DNA from 3 places in the Mesorhizobium sp. RSR565B genome. Region 1 is predicted to be linked to each of the others. Evidence: predicted binding sites of a transcription regulator. Region 1 holds the regulator's gene; each other region holds the start of a gene.
The links. Region 1 encodes HrcA, which represses chaperone genes, less so after heat shock. Its sites were predicted from a motif close to GTTAGCACTCNCNNNNNGNGAGTGCTAAC; they were not measured.

Region 1 (4,595 bases):
TGGAGCGTGACGGACCGCAAAAGATAGACCCCGACGACACCGCCAAAGGCGAATTCTACATCGACCTCGACACCAAATATCCGCCGGTCTCCGACTGGCGCATCATCGCTGCCGATCCGCGCAACACCGACCTCAACGTGGAAGCGTCGTTCCAGCTGCAATGGCTGGACTATGTAGATACCGCCGAGATTGCCGAGGATGGCCCGCCACGCATCATCGACAAGTCCAACTATCCCTATCCCTGGGGCGCCAATGTGATGGTGTTCGAGCACTGGCTCGGGCTTGGCCGCAAGGCGCCGCTCAAACTCATCGACCCGAACCGCGCTTCGCGCCGCGAATACTGGATGATCAATGGCAATGCGGCCCGGCGCATGGTGCAGGACCTCTATCGCTTCAACGTCAACCAGCTTGGCGTCGCCAACGACACCATCAGCAGTGTTTACGTGCCGAAGCTCAATGCCGGCCACGTCACGGTGACGCTTTACGAACACGATTTCAGCGACGGCCGCTTCGCGCAAGGGGCGAAGAAGTCCTTCGGCTCGGTCGGCCTCTTCAATCTCAGGGATACCGGTTTCGATGACCGTGTCTCATCGGCCGAGGTGATCCATACCTATCCCAAGGTGATCCATCGGGACGTACATTAGGGCCGGTTGCGCAGTTCGCCGGCTCAGGACGGGCCGTCGACATGGGTGATGCGCCAGATGGTGCCGTTGCCATCCTCGGTGACGATAAGCGCACCGTCCCTGGCCACCGCGACGCCGACCGGCCGGCCCCAGACGGCGTCGTCGGAGAGGACGAAGCCGGTGATGAAATCCTGGTACTCGCCGGTCGGCTTGCCGTCGCTGAATCTCAGCCGCACCACCTTGTAGCCGGTCCTCATACCACGGTTCCAGGAGCCGTGCAGGGCGACGAAGGCGTCATCCTTGTACTCTGCCGGGAAATTGCCGCCGTCATAGAAGGCGATGTTGAGCGGCGCCGAATGCGCCTGCATCAGCACGTCGGGCACGGTGACCGAGCCGGCGAGGTCTGGGCGCGCGCCCTCGTGACGCGGGTCCTCGTTGGCGCCGATATAATACCAGGGCCAGCCATAGAAGGCGCCGTCCTTGACTGAGGTGGCATATTCGAACGGCACATCGTCGCCGAGACCGTCGCGCTCGTTGACGACACACCACAGCGCGCCGGTGGCCGGTTGCACGGTCATGCCCGAACAATTGCGCAGGCCGGTAGCGAGGATGCGGCCATTCTTGCCGTCGGGGCCGAAGGCCAGCACGTCGGCACGGCCATCCTCGGAACCCCAGGTGGCGCCGAGTGGCTGTGATTTTGCCCAGGCGTCAAGGCCGCCCTTCGGTGCCTTCTGCATGCCCTCCGCGACGTTCGATCCGGAGCCGACCGAGAGATACAGCGTCTTCCCGTCCGGCGAGAAGGCGATATCGCGGGTCCAGTGGCCGCCGGTAGGGATGTCGGAGACAATCGTCTCCGGTTCGCCGAAGGCTTTAAGGTCGCCGTCGCGATAGGCGTAGCGGACCACGCTGTCGTTGTTGGCGACGTAGACCCATTGCGGCTTGTCGCCAGGCGGGTAGAAGGCGATGCCATAGGGCTGGTTGAGATTGTCGGCAAAAATGCCCTCTTCGGCCGGCTTCGCGCTACCCTTGGCCAGCCGATAGACGCGGATCTGGTTGGCGTCACTGTCGGCGACGAACAGGTCGCCGTTCGGCGCCACGCGCACGACCCGCGGATTGGAAATGCCGGAAGCAACCAGTTCGGCCGAAAACCCAGGCAGCAGGACGGGCTTCGCGCCCTCGGGCCGATCGCCAAGGCCGGCGCTGTTGGAGGCGGATTCGGTGATGTTGGGTCTTTTCAGATCATCCGGCCTAATCAGCCGGCGCACACCTGGCTTGTCGGCCTTCCAGTCGCCGAAAGCGTCCTTGCCGGTCAGCAGCAGTTGATCAGCCTGCTGGGCGAAGGCGCTGGTGGCCAGAAGCAGGGCAAGGCCTGCGAAGCCGGCAATCCGGATCATGCTGTTCTCCTCGAACTCGCGCCGGTCGGCGCGTCACGACAAGGGAGATATTGTGCGGCCGCCGCAAAAGAGAAGCGTGCGCGCGCAGATTCGACGAGAGAACCGCTCAACTTTCCTCTTCGACGTCCAGATCGTCGTCGAGACGCTTTTCCAATGCGACGAGATCTTCCGGCAGCGGCAAGCCCATGGCGCGCATTTCGCGCAGTTTTTCGCGCAGCTGCTCCTGGATTTCGTGCTCGTCCTCCGGCTGGTTGACCATTTCTTCGAGCAGCATGCTGATCTGGGCCTTGAACGATTCAAGCGCCATTCTGCGCCCTCCTTTACGGTGATCCCGGCTTCGGAATTATCTTAACATCCGGGTAATCAATTGCGCCGTGTAGTCGACCATAGGCACGATGCGGGCATAATTCAGCCTGGTCGGGCCGATGACGCCGAGCGCGCCGACGACGCGGGCGTCCTTGTCGCGGTAAGGCGCCACGACCAGCGACGAGCCGGAGAGCGAGAACAGCTTGTTTTCCGAGCCGATGAAGATCCGCACGCCGGGGCCGTCCTCGGCGAGGTCGAGCAGCTGGATCAGCCCGTCCTGCGTCTCCAGATCCTCGAACAGGTGGCGCAGCAATTCGATATCGGCCTGGGCGGTGACGTTTTCGAGCAAATTGGCGCGGCCGCGCACGATAAGGCGCGCCGGCAGGCCGCTGTCGGCGCCGGCCCACACCGCCAGGCCTTTCTCGACCAGGTCCTGCGACAACGTGTCCAGCGCTGCCCTGGTCTCGTCCTTGATGCGGGCGATCTCGATGCGCGCCTCGGCGAGCGTGCGGCCCCTGATATGGGCGTTGAGGAAGTTGGAGGCCTCGTGCAGCTGCGAGACGGTGATGCCGGCCGGCAGGTCGACGACGCGGTTCTCGACATCGCCATTCTGCGACACCATCACCGCCAGCGCCTTGGTCGGCTCGAGCTGGATGAACTCGATGTGCTTCAGCGCCACCTCGTTCTTGGTGGCGAGCACCAGGCCGGCGCCGCGCGACATGCCCGACAGCATCTGGCTGGCCTCGGTCAGCATGTGTTCCAGCGTCGCGCCCGAGCCGGAGGCGCGCACCTGCGCCTCGATGACCCGGCGTTCCTCGTCGGAGAGATCGCCAAGCTCCATGAAGGCATCGACGAAGAAGCGCAGGCCGGTCTGGGTCGGCAGGCGCCCGGCCGAGATGTGCGGGGCATAGATCAGGCCGAGATGCTCGAGGTCGCTCATCACGTTGCGGATGGTGGCCGGCGACAGCGACGACGGCAGGATGCGCGACAGGCTGCGCGATCCCACAGGCTCACCGTCCTTCAGATAGGATTCGACGATGCGCCGGAAAATGTCGCGCGAACGCATGTCGAGCGATTGCAGCGCGGGCGCCAGCAGACTGGGTTCGGTGACTGCCTTGGTCATTCGAGCCAAAAACCTCCGGCCCAAGGATATAGACTTCCATCGCCGCCGCGCAACCCGGCGTCGCACTTGCGATCGCCCCAGCGTCTGTGCCGGGGCCTTTTCCTTTGCGCCATGGGCTGCATGCGTCTACAAGCCGCCGACGCAACCATAAAAGAACAGAAAGAGGCCTCGATGCGCCCTTCCAAACGCCAAGCCGACGAAATGCGCGCCATCTCCTTCGAGCGCGGCGTCTCCAAACACGCCGAAGGCTCGTGCCTGGTGAAATTCGGCGACACGCATGTGTTGTGCACGGCGAGCCTGGAGGAAAAGGTGCCGGGCTGGATGCGCAATTCCGGCAAGGGCTGGGTGACGGCGGAATACGGCATGCTGCCGCGTTCGACCGGCGAGCGCATGCGCCGTGAAGCTTCGGCCGGCAAGCAAGGCGGCCGCACGCTCGAAATCCAGCGGCTGATCGGCCGCTCCTTGCGCGCCGTTGTCGACCTGCAGGCACTGGGCGAACAGCAGATCACCGTCGACTGCGACGTCATCCAGGCCGATGGCGGCACCCGCACGGCCTCGATCACCGGCGGCTGGGTGGCGCTCTACGATTGCCTGCGCTGGATGGAAGCGCGGCAGATGGCCAGCGTTGCCAAGGTGCTGAAGGACCATGTCGCGGCAATTTCCTGCGGCATCCACGACGGCAAGCCGGTCATCGACCTCGACTATATCGAGGATTCGTCTGCCGGCACCGACGCCAATTTCGTCATGACCGGCAAGGGCGGCATCGTCGAGATCCAGGGCACCGCCGAGGGCGAGCCGTTCTCGGAAGGTCAGTTCGCGGAGCTGATGGGGTTGGCCAAGAAGGGCATTCAGCGGCTGGTGAGCTTGCAGCAGATGGCTGTGGCCTGATTGAATTTAACGTGATGACGTCGGCGATCCTTCACACCCCCCTCTGGCCTGCCGGCCATCTCCCCCGCAAGGGGGGAGATCAGAGGTCGCTGCCGTTTTCGCCAACCATCAACGTTGAGACGCCGCCAGCGGAACTGCCAATCTCCCCCCTTGCGGGGGAGATGCCCGGCAGGGCAGAGGGGGGTGCCTGATGCAACCCTCCGCTATTCTTGAGTCAGCGCTTTACGTCACGGATCTCGCCGCTGCCGAGACCTTCTACTC
Region 2 (4,595 bases), 2.1 Mb from region 1:
TTTCTGTGCTTAACTTGTCCAGTTTGGCCCACAACGCCGGCGATTGATGCCTAATCCTTGTAAAGCGCAGAAAAGCCGTTTCCGAAAACTTGCCCACCAGCGGCGTGAGCGCGCGCATCCGTTGCCAGCCGGTGAAGTAGCGTTGGCAGATAGTCGTCCCTTCACGAGCAACAGGCGCGATAATCGCGCCGCCTCACCAGCAGCGCTGTTGTTCGAGTATGCAGATGCGGCTGACGGGCTCAGTCCAAAATAAAAAGGGCGCCTCTCGGCGCCCTTTCCGTATGCATAAGCCAGATAGCTTGGATTAGAAATCCATGCCGCCCATGCCGCCCATGCCGCCGCCGCCCATGCCGCCAGGCATGCCGCCGCCGGCCGACTCCTTCTTGGGAGCCTCCGCGATCATGGCTTCGGTGGTGACGAGCAGGCCGGCGACCGAGGCCGCGTCCTGGAGAGCGGTGCGAACGACCTTGACCGGGTCGACGATGCCCATGGCGATCATGTCGCCATACTCGCCGGTCTGGGCGTTGTAGCCGTAGGTCGCGCCCTTGTTGTCGAGGATCTTGCCGGCAACGATCGAAGCTTCGGCACCTGCGTTCGAAGCGATCTGACGGGCCGGAGCCTGCAGTGCACGGCGAACGATGTTGATTCCTGCAGCCTGGTCGGCATTGACGCCGGTGACCTTGATGTTGGCCGAAGCGCGCAGGAGAGCGACGCCGCCGCCTGCAACGATGCCTTCTTCCACGGCCGCGCGGGTCGCGTTGAGAGCGTCATCGACGCGGTCCTTCTTTTCCTTGACTTCGACTTCCGTCGCGCCGCCGACACGGATCACCGCAACGCCGCCGGCGAGCTTCGCCAGACGTTCCTGCAGCTTCTCCTTGTCGTAGTCCGACGTGGTCTCTTCGATCTGCTGCTTGATCTGGGCAACGCGGCCCTGGATCTCGGCCTTCTTGCCGGCGCCGTCGACGATGGTGGTGTTCTCCTTGGAGATCGACACCTTCTTGGCGCGGCCGAGCATGTTGAGGCCGACATTCTCGAGCTTGATGCCGAGGTCTTCCGAGATGACCTGGCCACCGGTGAGGATGGCGATGTCTTCCAGCATGGCCTTGCGGCGATCACCGAAGCCCGGCGCCTTGACGGCGGCGATCTTCAGGCCGCCACGCAGCTTGTTGACGACCAGCGTGGCCAGAGCCTCGCCTTCGACGTCTTCCGAGATGATAAGAAGCGGCTTGGAGGTCTGCACGACGGCTTCGAGAACCGGCAGCATGGCCTGGAGGTTGGAAAGCTTCTTCTCGTGCAGGAGGATGTAGACGTCCTCGAGCTCGGCAACCATCTTGTCGGCGTTGGTGACGAAGTAGGGCGAGAGATAGCCGCGGTCGAACTGCATGCCTTCGACGACTTCCAGCTCGGTCTCGGCGGTCTTGGCCTCTTCAACCGTGATGACGCCTTCATTGCCGACCTTCTGCATCGCTTCGGCGATCATGGCGCCGACCGACTCGTCGCCATTGGCCGAGATCGTGCCGACCTGGGCAACTTCCTCGGAGGTCTTGATCTTCTTGGCAGCCTTGCCGAGAGCCGCGACGACTTCGGTCACGGCCAGGTCGATGCCGCGCTTCAGGTCCATCGGGTTCATGCCGGCGGCAACCGCCTTGTGGCCTTCCTGGACGATCGACTGCGCCAGGACGGTCGCGGTCGTGGTGCCGTCGCCGGCAATGTCGTTGGTCTTCGAAGCAACTTCGCGGACCATCTGCGCGCCCATGTTTTCGAACTTGTCTTCAAGCTCGATTTCCTTCGCGACGGTGACGCCGTCCTTGGTGATGCGCGGTGCGCCGAACGATTTGTCGATGACGACGTTGCGGCCCTTGGGGCCGAGCGTGACCTTCACCGCGTCGGCGAGGATGTTGACGCCGCGCAGCATGCGCTCGCGGGCGTCGCGGGAGAATTTTACGTCTTTAGCAGCCATTTTTTAGCTCCTGGCAGGGGGCTTGCGATCAAGCCCGAAATTCAGTTGACGGTGAGGCCGATAATCAGCCGATGATGCCCATAATGTCGGATTCCTTCATGATCAGAAGGTCTTCGCCATTGAGCTTGACTTCGGTGCCCGACCACTTGCCGAACAGGATGCGGTCGCCGGCCTTGACGTCCAGCGGGACCAGCTTGCCGGCTTCGTCGCGAGCGCCGGAGCCGACGGCGATGATCTCGCCTTCCTGCGGCTTTTCCTTTGCCGTATCCGGGATGATGATCCCGCCGGCGGTCTTGGATTCGGATTCGACCCGGCGTACGACCACGCGGTCATGAAGCGGGCGGAACTTCGACTTTGCCATTTTTTCTTCCTCGAATGAGAACGGTGAGAGCTGTTCCTCGATCCGGCGGTGCCGGATGTGCGTTAGCACTCACCTGGGGAGAGTGCTAACGTCGCGCTGAAATAAGCGCGTGGCTTTCGAGAGTCAAGGCGCGCGGGAAGGGGCAATAGCGCGAAATTTATCCAAAGTTGCCTCACGATTCCGGAAAACTTGGCTCGCTGCCTGAACGCAGGCCCGAATGCCGTCCTGTCGATGGGAACTCAATGTCCGAGGCGCAGGCCGATCTCGCGCGTTTCAAAATCCAGCAACATGCTATTCTTCTCGAAGTAGCGGATGCCGACGATGTTATGCTCAAGCCCGGGAACGATCTCCACCTCGGGATTGTAGGTGGTCTTGAAATTCCAATCGTCCTGTCCGTCGGCTTTTACCAGGACTTTCGTGCCTCGGTTCAGCGACGAATACGGCGCCGAGGCGTCGGTGGGGACCATGATCGTTGAGTTGCCCGTATCGTAAAGCGTTGGCCGGCACGTCGGTTCAAATCCCCATGAGATACAGGCGTCGATCGTGGGAAAATTGTATCGCAAGCTGGCCACTTTCCAGCTTTGCACCCTGAAGTCCTTTTTTACGTCTTTCGGCACGCCAATATGGAGCCCTTCCACTTGCGGGCAGTTGCCGTCCTCGTTTGTGCAGACCTTCCATTTGGCGCCGATCGGCGAGAGGTAATAGCCTTTGTGGAGGCCGGGCCCAAAGTTCACATAGGCAAGCGGAGATTTGATGACCCGGTCTGGTCCGCCTCCGCCAACGGGAGAGATACCGAAAGTGCCTTTGGCCCAAAGCGGGCCACCAACGATTTCGCCGGTACTTCGCCTGACTACTTTGTAGCGGATGAGGAACGGGATTGCAGTGATGGTGGCGACCGGGGATTTCGGCGACCCGAAAGCCACGCGAGCATAGGCAACGTTGCCGTACTCATCGTAAGTTCCATACGTCATCACCGCTTGTTGCGTGGTCACCATGATGCCGTCGATCTGCTGATCCTTCGTGATCTTTATTCCTGTGTCCGAACAGAGTTCGGCCGACAGCACCGATTGGCACTCGATCGTCATTCCGCTCGATCCGGTATCGAGCAGCAAAGGCTGGTTTACTGTGTGATCGCCGAGCGAAAGGATTTTCACATAAAGCATGCGAATGTTCCTTGGCTCTCCGGGATACTCCAATTTGATCAAAGGCACGATCAACGAGTGTGCATCTTCGCATTGGGCCGGTGGCAATGTGGCCCCGAGTGCCGCGGCAATTGCCATCAGGCGTGCAAACCATTGAAAGCGAATCCCCAATGCATCCCTCCCGCAGAGCTGAACTACTGGAGGAAAGTCTAGTTTCCGCATGCCAAAGTAAAGCTCTGAAGCTGGCCGACTCCGCAAATTGCGGCGAACCAAGGCCAGATGGTCATGCCGCCCTAGACTTCGACAGGCTTCGCCCACCGAGTGTCATGCGGCAACAGCGTGCCGAAGAAATCTACCGGCGCCGCGGCGATTCAAGCACCAGAAGCGGGCATCGTTCCGCCAGCCCATAACCCCCTGTCGGCGCGAGGCGGACACTGTCAAAAAACCGGCTCGCCTCTTCGACCAGCGTCGCCGCCGGGGCGAAACTGTAGACAGTCTGCGAATTCGCATAGACATCGATGGTGCCGATGACCGGCATCTCCCATCCGGTCGTCGCGGCAAGGGCCTCCCGGTCGGCAAACAGCGCATCGAAGGCGTCGAGGATCGCCCGCACCGGAATGGCGCGGTCGGGATCGCCGCCGGCACAAGCCATGGCAATGCGCCATTTGAGTTCGTGGAAGGTCGCGACACCACCGGACAGCGTCAGCGCCCGGACCTCCTGCAGATCGTCCGGCACCTGAGGGCTTGCATAGGCGCGCAATGCAGCCCGCCCATCGGACTTCAGCACACGCGAGATCTCGGCAAGCAGCGCCTGCCGTGCAACCGAGGAGTCCAGCGCCGACAGACAGCCGTCGCCGATCACCGCCCCGGCGCTTTCGTCGCCCAGCGGCAACTCCAGCCAGTTGCCGATCACCGCCTTGCGTGAGGCGGTATCGCCCGGCCAGATGCCCGATATCATGGCAGTGGACTCCTCGATCGCGAGCATGGTCCTTCCGAGGCCGGCAAGCTCCGGCGTGACCCCGAGCAGCACCACATCGACTGATTGCAGGCTAAGTTCGCGCTCATAGGCGGCGACAGCTTCCGGGGGCGGACACAGCGGCGACCCGAGAAGCCGCCAATGACGGCGAATTGC
Region 3 (4,595 bases), 1.6 Mb from region 1:
TATCGCCGTATGCTCGAAGGCGATTTCGAGGCGATTCCCGACCTCCGCTTCAACATCGAACTGCTGGTCTGCCAGCCGCCGCGCGTGGCGGCGCGCCTGCATTTCGACTGTCATCCCAAGGGCGTGCTGTTCGGCCTGCCGGTGAACGGCAAGCGCGTGTCGTTCGCTGAGAATGTTTTCTACGAATTCGGAGAGGGTCGCATCCGCGAGGTGTGGTCAGTCATCGACAAGGCCGAGATCCAGGCGCAGATCTAGGTTGCTTCAATCACTTTGTTCGGTGAGAGCGCGTATCCGCAGCACCCCGTGGTAGAGCGCCAGGTCCTCGTCGTAGCGGGCCTCGGCGAACTCCAGCGACAGGCGGGTCTGGTCGCGCGAGCCGGTGGCGAAAGCGGCGCCGTCAAGGCGCGCCCGGATGCTGTCCATAATCAGACGCGTCTCGGCCTCGCCTTGCGCCTTCGACCAGACATGCAGCGTGATGAGCTGGTCGTCATCATTGTCGGCGCCGGTGTCCAGATCGAATGCGCTGGTCCTGCCATAGGTCACATAAGGGAAGGCGGCACTGTCGGCCGCCTGCTCGCGCAACCCGGCGCCGCCGAGCAGCGCCGTCAGCGAGGCATCGCTCTTCAATCTCATGAACAAGGCTTGCAGCAAATCGCCGGGCGCCGTCATCGTCGTCTCCGTTCGCCTGTCACGCTTTGAACAACCTCAGTTTCGCGCGCAACCTAACCGCGTTGCACGGATTTCGCCAGATGACGATCCGCCTGATGGAAGGCGGCGAATCGGGCGGCATGGCCCTTTCACGGACCGGGTTCTATTTGGCATGCGGGGAGTTTCAAGAAGGGTGTTATGAGGAGCCCTGTTTTCTCCGGCAATTCGAGGTCATTTCATGCGAACGCCACCGCTGCTGCCGGCTTTTGGAAAGCTTGGCGTCAAGCCCCCGGTCGCGATTGCGGCAGCACCCGCCCTGTCGAAGAGGACCGTGGCCCTGCGCATGCGCGAGATACTTTCAATGCATGGCGGCCTGGCCTTGAAGCTGTCGGTGGTGGCCTGGACAATCCTGATCCTGGCGGCGGCATTTTTCATGTCAAGGGCCTGATGCCGATATGGCAAACCGCTACGCGTTGCGCATGGACGAGCCCGAGAGCTGGACTATCTTCGACATCTTCACCGGCCAGCCTGTCGAGCTTAAGCAACAGGTAATGGTGGCCATGAATTTGCGGGATGCGGAAGCGATGGCCGACCGCCTGAACAGCCGGGACGTCAAGCGGCGGGCAAAAGCCGACCGCAAGTCCTGACGCACGCTGATCTCAGCCGCTCTGATGCAAGACGAACGCGCGCTAGCCGAAATCCGCGGCTGTGAGCACATAAATGCTCTTGCGGGTGCGGGCGTAGGCCTTGCTGGCAATGTCATGGATGGAGCTGGACGCGGTGTCGAAGGCCGCCAGATAGGTGGCTTCCGCGGTCGCCGTCCCTGATGGCGCCTTCGAGAGGGCATCGGCGGCGACAGAGAAGGAAATCTGGAACATGCCGTCATGGCCGACAAAGCGGATGCGCTTGCCGGCCTCGTCATAGAAGCGGCTTGGATTGGGGAATGTCAGGCTCATGACGTGCCCCCCTTCGGCGCGGCGGCGGCTTTCTTGACGGTAGCCCGCTTCTTCTTCGGTGTCGGGTTCAAGGCTTCCGCGACGCGGTCGGCCTCTTCCTTCTCCAGGCGCAATTCCCTGAGCCTTGCCGTCTTGATCTCCCTGGCCCTCGCTTCGGACATGTAGTCGGAGGTTGCCTTGTTGCGCTCGGCCGTCTTCTTCTGCTTGTCCATGAAGCGGGCTTCAGCTTTTTCCATGATGCTCTGATTGCCTTCGGCCATCGCATAAATCTCCTCGTGCCTGAAATTGTGAAATCGAACTTACGATATAAATAGTCGCTTTGGCCTCGAAATTCAATTTTTCGAAATATCTAGGCGCCTCGCGACGTTTCGAACCCCGGCAGACATCATAATACTTTTTAATATTAAATTTTGGCCACGAATAATTTTTGGCACTCCTATCTATCGAGTGCCAACACGCCTATAAGAACGGCGCGGTCGCCTATGCCGGCCCCAGAAAGAAGTTCTCATGAAGTTTCGGCCACTCCACGACCGCGTCGTCATCCGGCGCGCCGAAGGCGATGTCAAATCCAAGGGTGGCATCATCATTCCCGACAATGCCAAGGAAAAGCCGCAGGAAGGCGAAGTCATCGCCGTTGGGCCGGGCGCACGCGACGAAAACGGCGCGCTTGTTCCGCTCGAAGTCAAGGCCGGCGACTTCATCCTGTTCGGCAAATGGTCGGGCACCGAGGTCAAGATCGACGGCGAGGACCTGCTGATCATGAAGGAAGCCGACATTATGGGCGTCATCGACAAGAGCGAGACGGCCGCTATCGGCAAGAGCGGGACGGTCGTCACCGAGAAAAGCGTCAAAGCCAAGAAGGCCGCCTGACCGGCCTGGCTTTGCTAGGCTCCGGCGAGCCGCTTGCTTCACCACACCAACGGGATTGAAAAAAATGTCTGCCAAGGAAATCAAATTCGCCACCGACGCGCGCGACCGCATGCTGCGCGGCGTCGAGATCCTCACCAATGCGGTGAAGGTCACGCTCGGCCCCAAGGGCCGCAACGTCATCATCGACAAGGCCTATGGCGCGCCGCGCATCACCAAGGACGGTGTGACGGTGGCCAAGGAAATCGAGCTTGCCGACAAGTTCGAGAACATGGGCGCGCAGATGGTGCGCGAAGTGGCTTCGAAGACCAACGACCTCGCCGGTGACGGCACCACCACCGCCACGGTGCTGGCCGCATCGATCCTGCGCGAAGGCGCCAAGCTGGTTGCCGCGGGCATGAACCCGATGGACCTCAAGCGTGGCATCGACCAGGCTGTCGCCGCCGTGGTCAAGGACATCAAGGCGAAGGCCAAGAAGGTCAAGTCGTCGGCCGAGATCGCGCAGGTCGGCACCATCGCCGCCAATGGCGATGCCAGCGTCGGCGCCATGATCGCCAAGGCGATGGACAAGGTCGGCAATGACGGCGTCATCACCGTCGAGGAGGCCAAGACCGCCGACACCGAACTCGATGTCGTCGAAGGCATGCAGTTCGACCGCGGCTATCTCTCACCCTATTTCGTCACCAATGCCGACAAGATGCGCGTCGAACTGGAAGAGCCTTACGTGCTCATCCACGAGAAGAAGCTCGGCAATCTGCAGGCGATGCTGCCGATCCTCGAAGCAGTGGTGCAGAGCGGCAGGCCGTTGCTGATCATCTCGGAAGACGTCGAAGGCGAAGCACTGGCGACGCTGGTCGTCAACAAGCTGCGCGGCGGCCTCAAGGTCGCGGCCGTCAAGGCGCCGGGCTTCGGCGATCGCCGCAAGGCGATGCTGGAAGACATCGCCGTGCTGACATCGGGCCAGATGATTTCCGAGGATCTCGGCATCAAGCTCGAAAACGTCACCATCGAGATGCTTGGCCGCGCCAAGCGCGTACTGATCGAGAAGGACACCACCACGATCATCGACGGCGCCGGCACCAAGGCGACCATCCAGGCGCGCATCGCGCAGATCAAGGGCCAGATCGAGGAGACCACGTCCGATTACGATAAGGAGAAGCTGCAGGAGCGGCTGGCCAAGCTCGCCGGCGGCGTCGCCGTGATCCGCGTCGGCGGCGTCACCGAGTCTGAAGTGAAGGAAAAGAAGGACCGCATCGACGACGCGCTGAATGCGACGCGCGCGGCGGTGGAAGAAGGCATCGTGCCCGGCGGTGGCGTGGCGCTTCTGCGCGCAAGATCGGCTCTGGCCGGCCTGACCGGCGCCAATGACGATGTGACCGCCGGCATTTCGATCGTGCTCAGGGCGCTGGAAGCGCCGATCCGCCAGATCGCCGAGAATTCCGGCGTCGAAGGCTCGATCGTCGTCGGCAAGCTGTCCGACAGCAAGGACCAGAATCAGGGCTTTGATGCCCAGAACGAGGTCTATGTCGACATGATCAAGGCCGGCATTGTCGACCCGGCGAAAGTGGTGCGCACCGCGTTGCAGGACGCCGGCTCGATCGCCGCCCTTCTGATCACCGCCGAAGCGATGATCACCGACATCCCGGCCAAGGATGCGGCGCCTGCGGGCGGCGGTGGCGGCATGGGCGGCTACTGACCATCGCCCGAAAATTGCCCGCCTGGGAATCTGGGCGGGCATAAATCAGAACAGGCTGCCCGAGACATTTCCCCGGCGAGCTAGGAATTTCCGTCAGTCAGTCAAGACCAGTCAGCAACGACAGGGAGATCGACAGATGATCACATTCGCCCCGAAGCCAAACGCTGTATCCGCGACCAAGCCGGCGGAGGAGAGCCGCTTCGATCGCATCCGCCGGATCGCCGCCGACAAGCACACGCAGGCCGATGCCGGGCCGATTGGCCGCGAGCCGTCGAAGACCGGCGACAAGCGGCCGATGTGACGGCTGCCAACCTCACGACATCGGCAACGCTCCGCCCTCTTCGGTGCGGCGGGCAATGAACTCGTCGAGCACATCGGATGTGGCAACGGCCGACGCCGGCGGCTGGAACTCGGCCAGCGTCCGCTTC

Region 2: the regulator HrcA is predicted to act here: its motif matches at 2,383-2,411, upstream of groES (co-chaperone GroES).
Region 3: the regulator HrcA is predicted to act here: its motif matches at 2,031-2,059, upstream of ACYG9R_RS03175 (co-chaperone GroES).

Annotation. Positions count from the first base shown of each region.
Region 1 is NZ_JBTTIE010000001.1:2,265,044-2,269,638, forward strand. It holds gene ACYG9R_RS10970 (hypothetical protein) at 1-644, shown strand, start outside; gene ACYG9R_RS10975 (PQQ-dependent sugar dehydrogenase) at 668-2,017, opposite strand; gene ACYG9R_RS10980 (hypothetical protein) at 2,124-2,324, opposite strand; gene hrcA (heat-inducible transcriptional repressor HrcA) at 2,361-3,446, opposite strand; gene rph (ribonuclease PH) at 3,618-4,334, shown strand; gene ACYG9R_RS10995 (VOC family protein) at 4,525-4,595, shown strand, end outside.
Region 2 is NZ_JBTTIE010000001.1:123,370-127,964, reverse strand. It holds gene ACYG9R_RS00575 (hypothetical protein) at 1-118, opposite strand, end outside; gene groL (chaperonin GroEL) at 305-1,960, opposite strand; gene groES (co-chaperone GroES) at 2,025-2,321, opposite strand; gene ACYG9R_RS00560 (hypothetical protein) at 2,561-3,484, opposite strand; gene ACYG9R_RS00555 (class I SAM-dependent methyltransferase) at 3,816-4,595, opposite strand, start outside.
Region 3 is NZ_JBTTIE010000001.1:623,669-628,263, forward strand. It holds gene ACYG9R_RS03145 (ester cyclase) at 1-255, shown strand, start outside; gene ACYG9R_RS03150 (DUF3168 domain-containing protein) at 262-669, opposite strand; gene ACYG9R_RS03155 (hypothetical protein) at 887-1,096, shown strand; gene ACYG9R_RS03160 (hypothetical protein) at 1,104-1,295, shown strand; gene ACYG9R_RS03165 (DUF1488 family protein) at 1,338-1,604, opposite strand; gene ACYG9R_RS03170 (hypothetical protein) at 1,601-1,864, opposite strand; gene ACYG9R_RS03175 (co-chaperone GroES) at 2,112-2,474, shown strand; gene groL (chaperonin GroEL) at 2,539-4,167, shown strand; gene ACYG9R_RS03185 (hypothetical protein) at 4,304-4,468, shown strand; gene ACYG9R_RS03190 (trimethylamine methyltransferase family protein) at 4,481-4,595, opposite strand, start outside.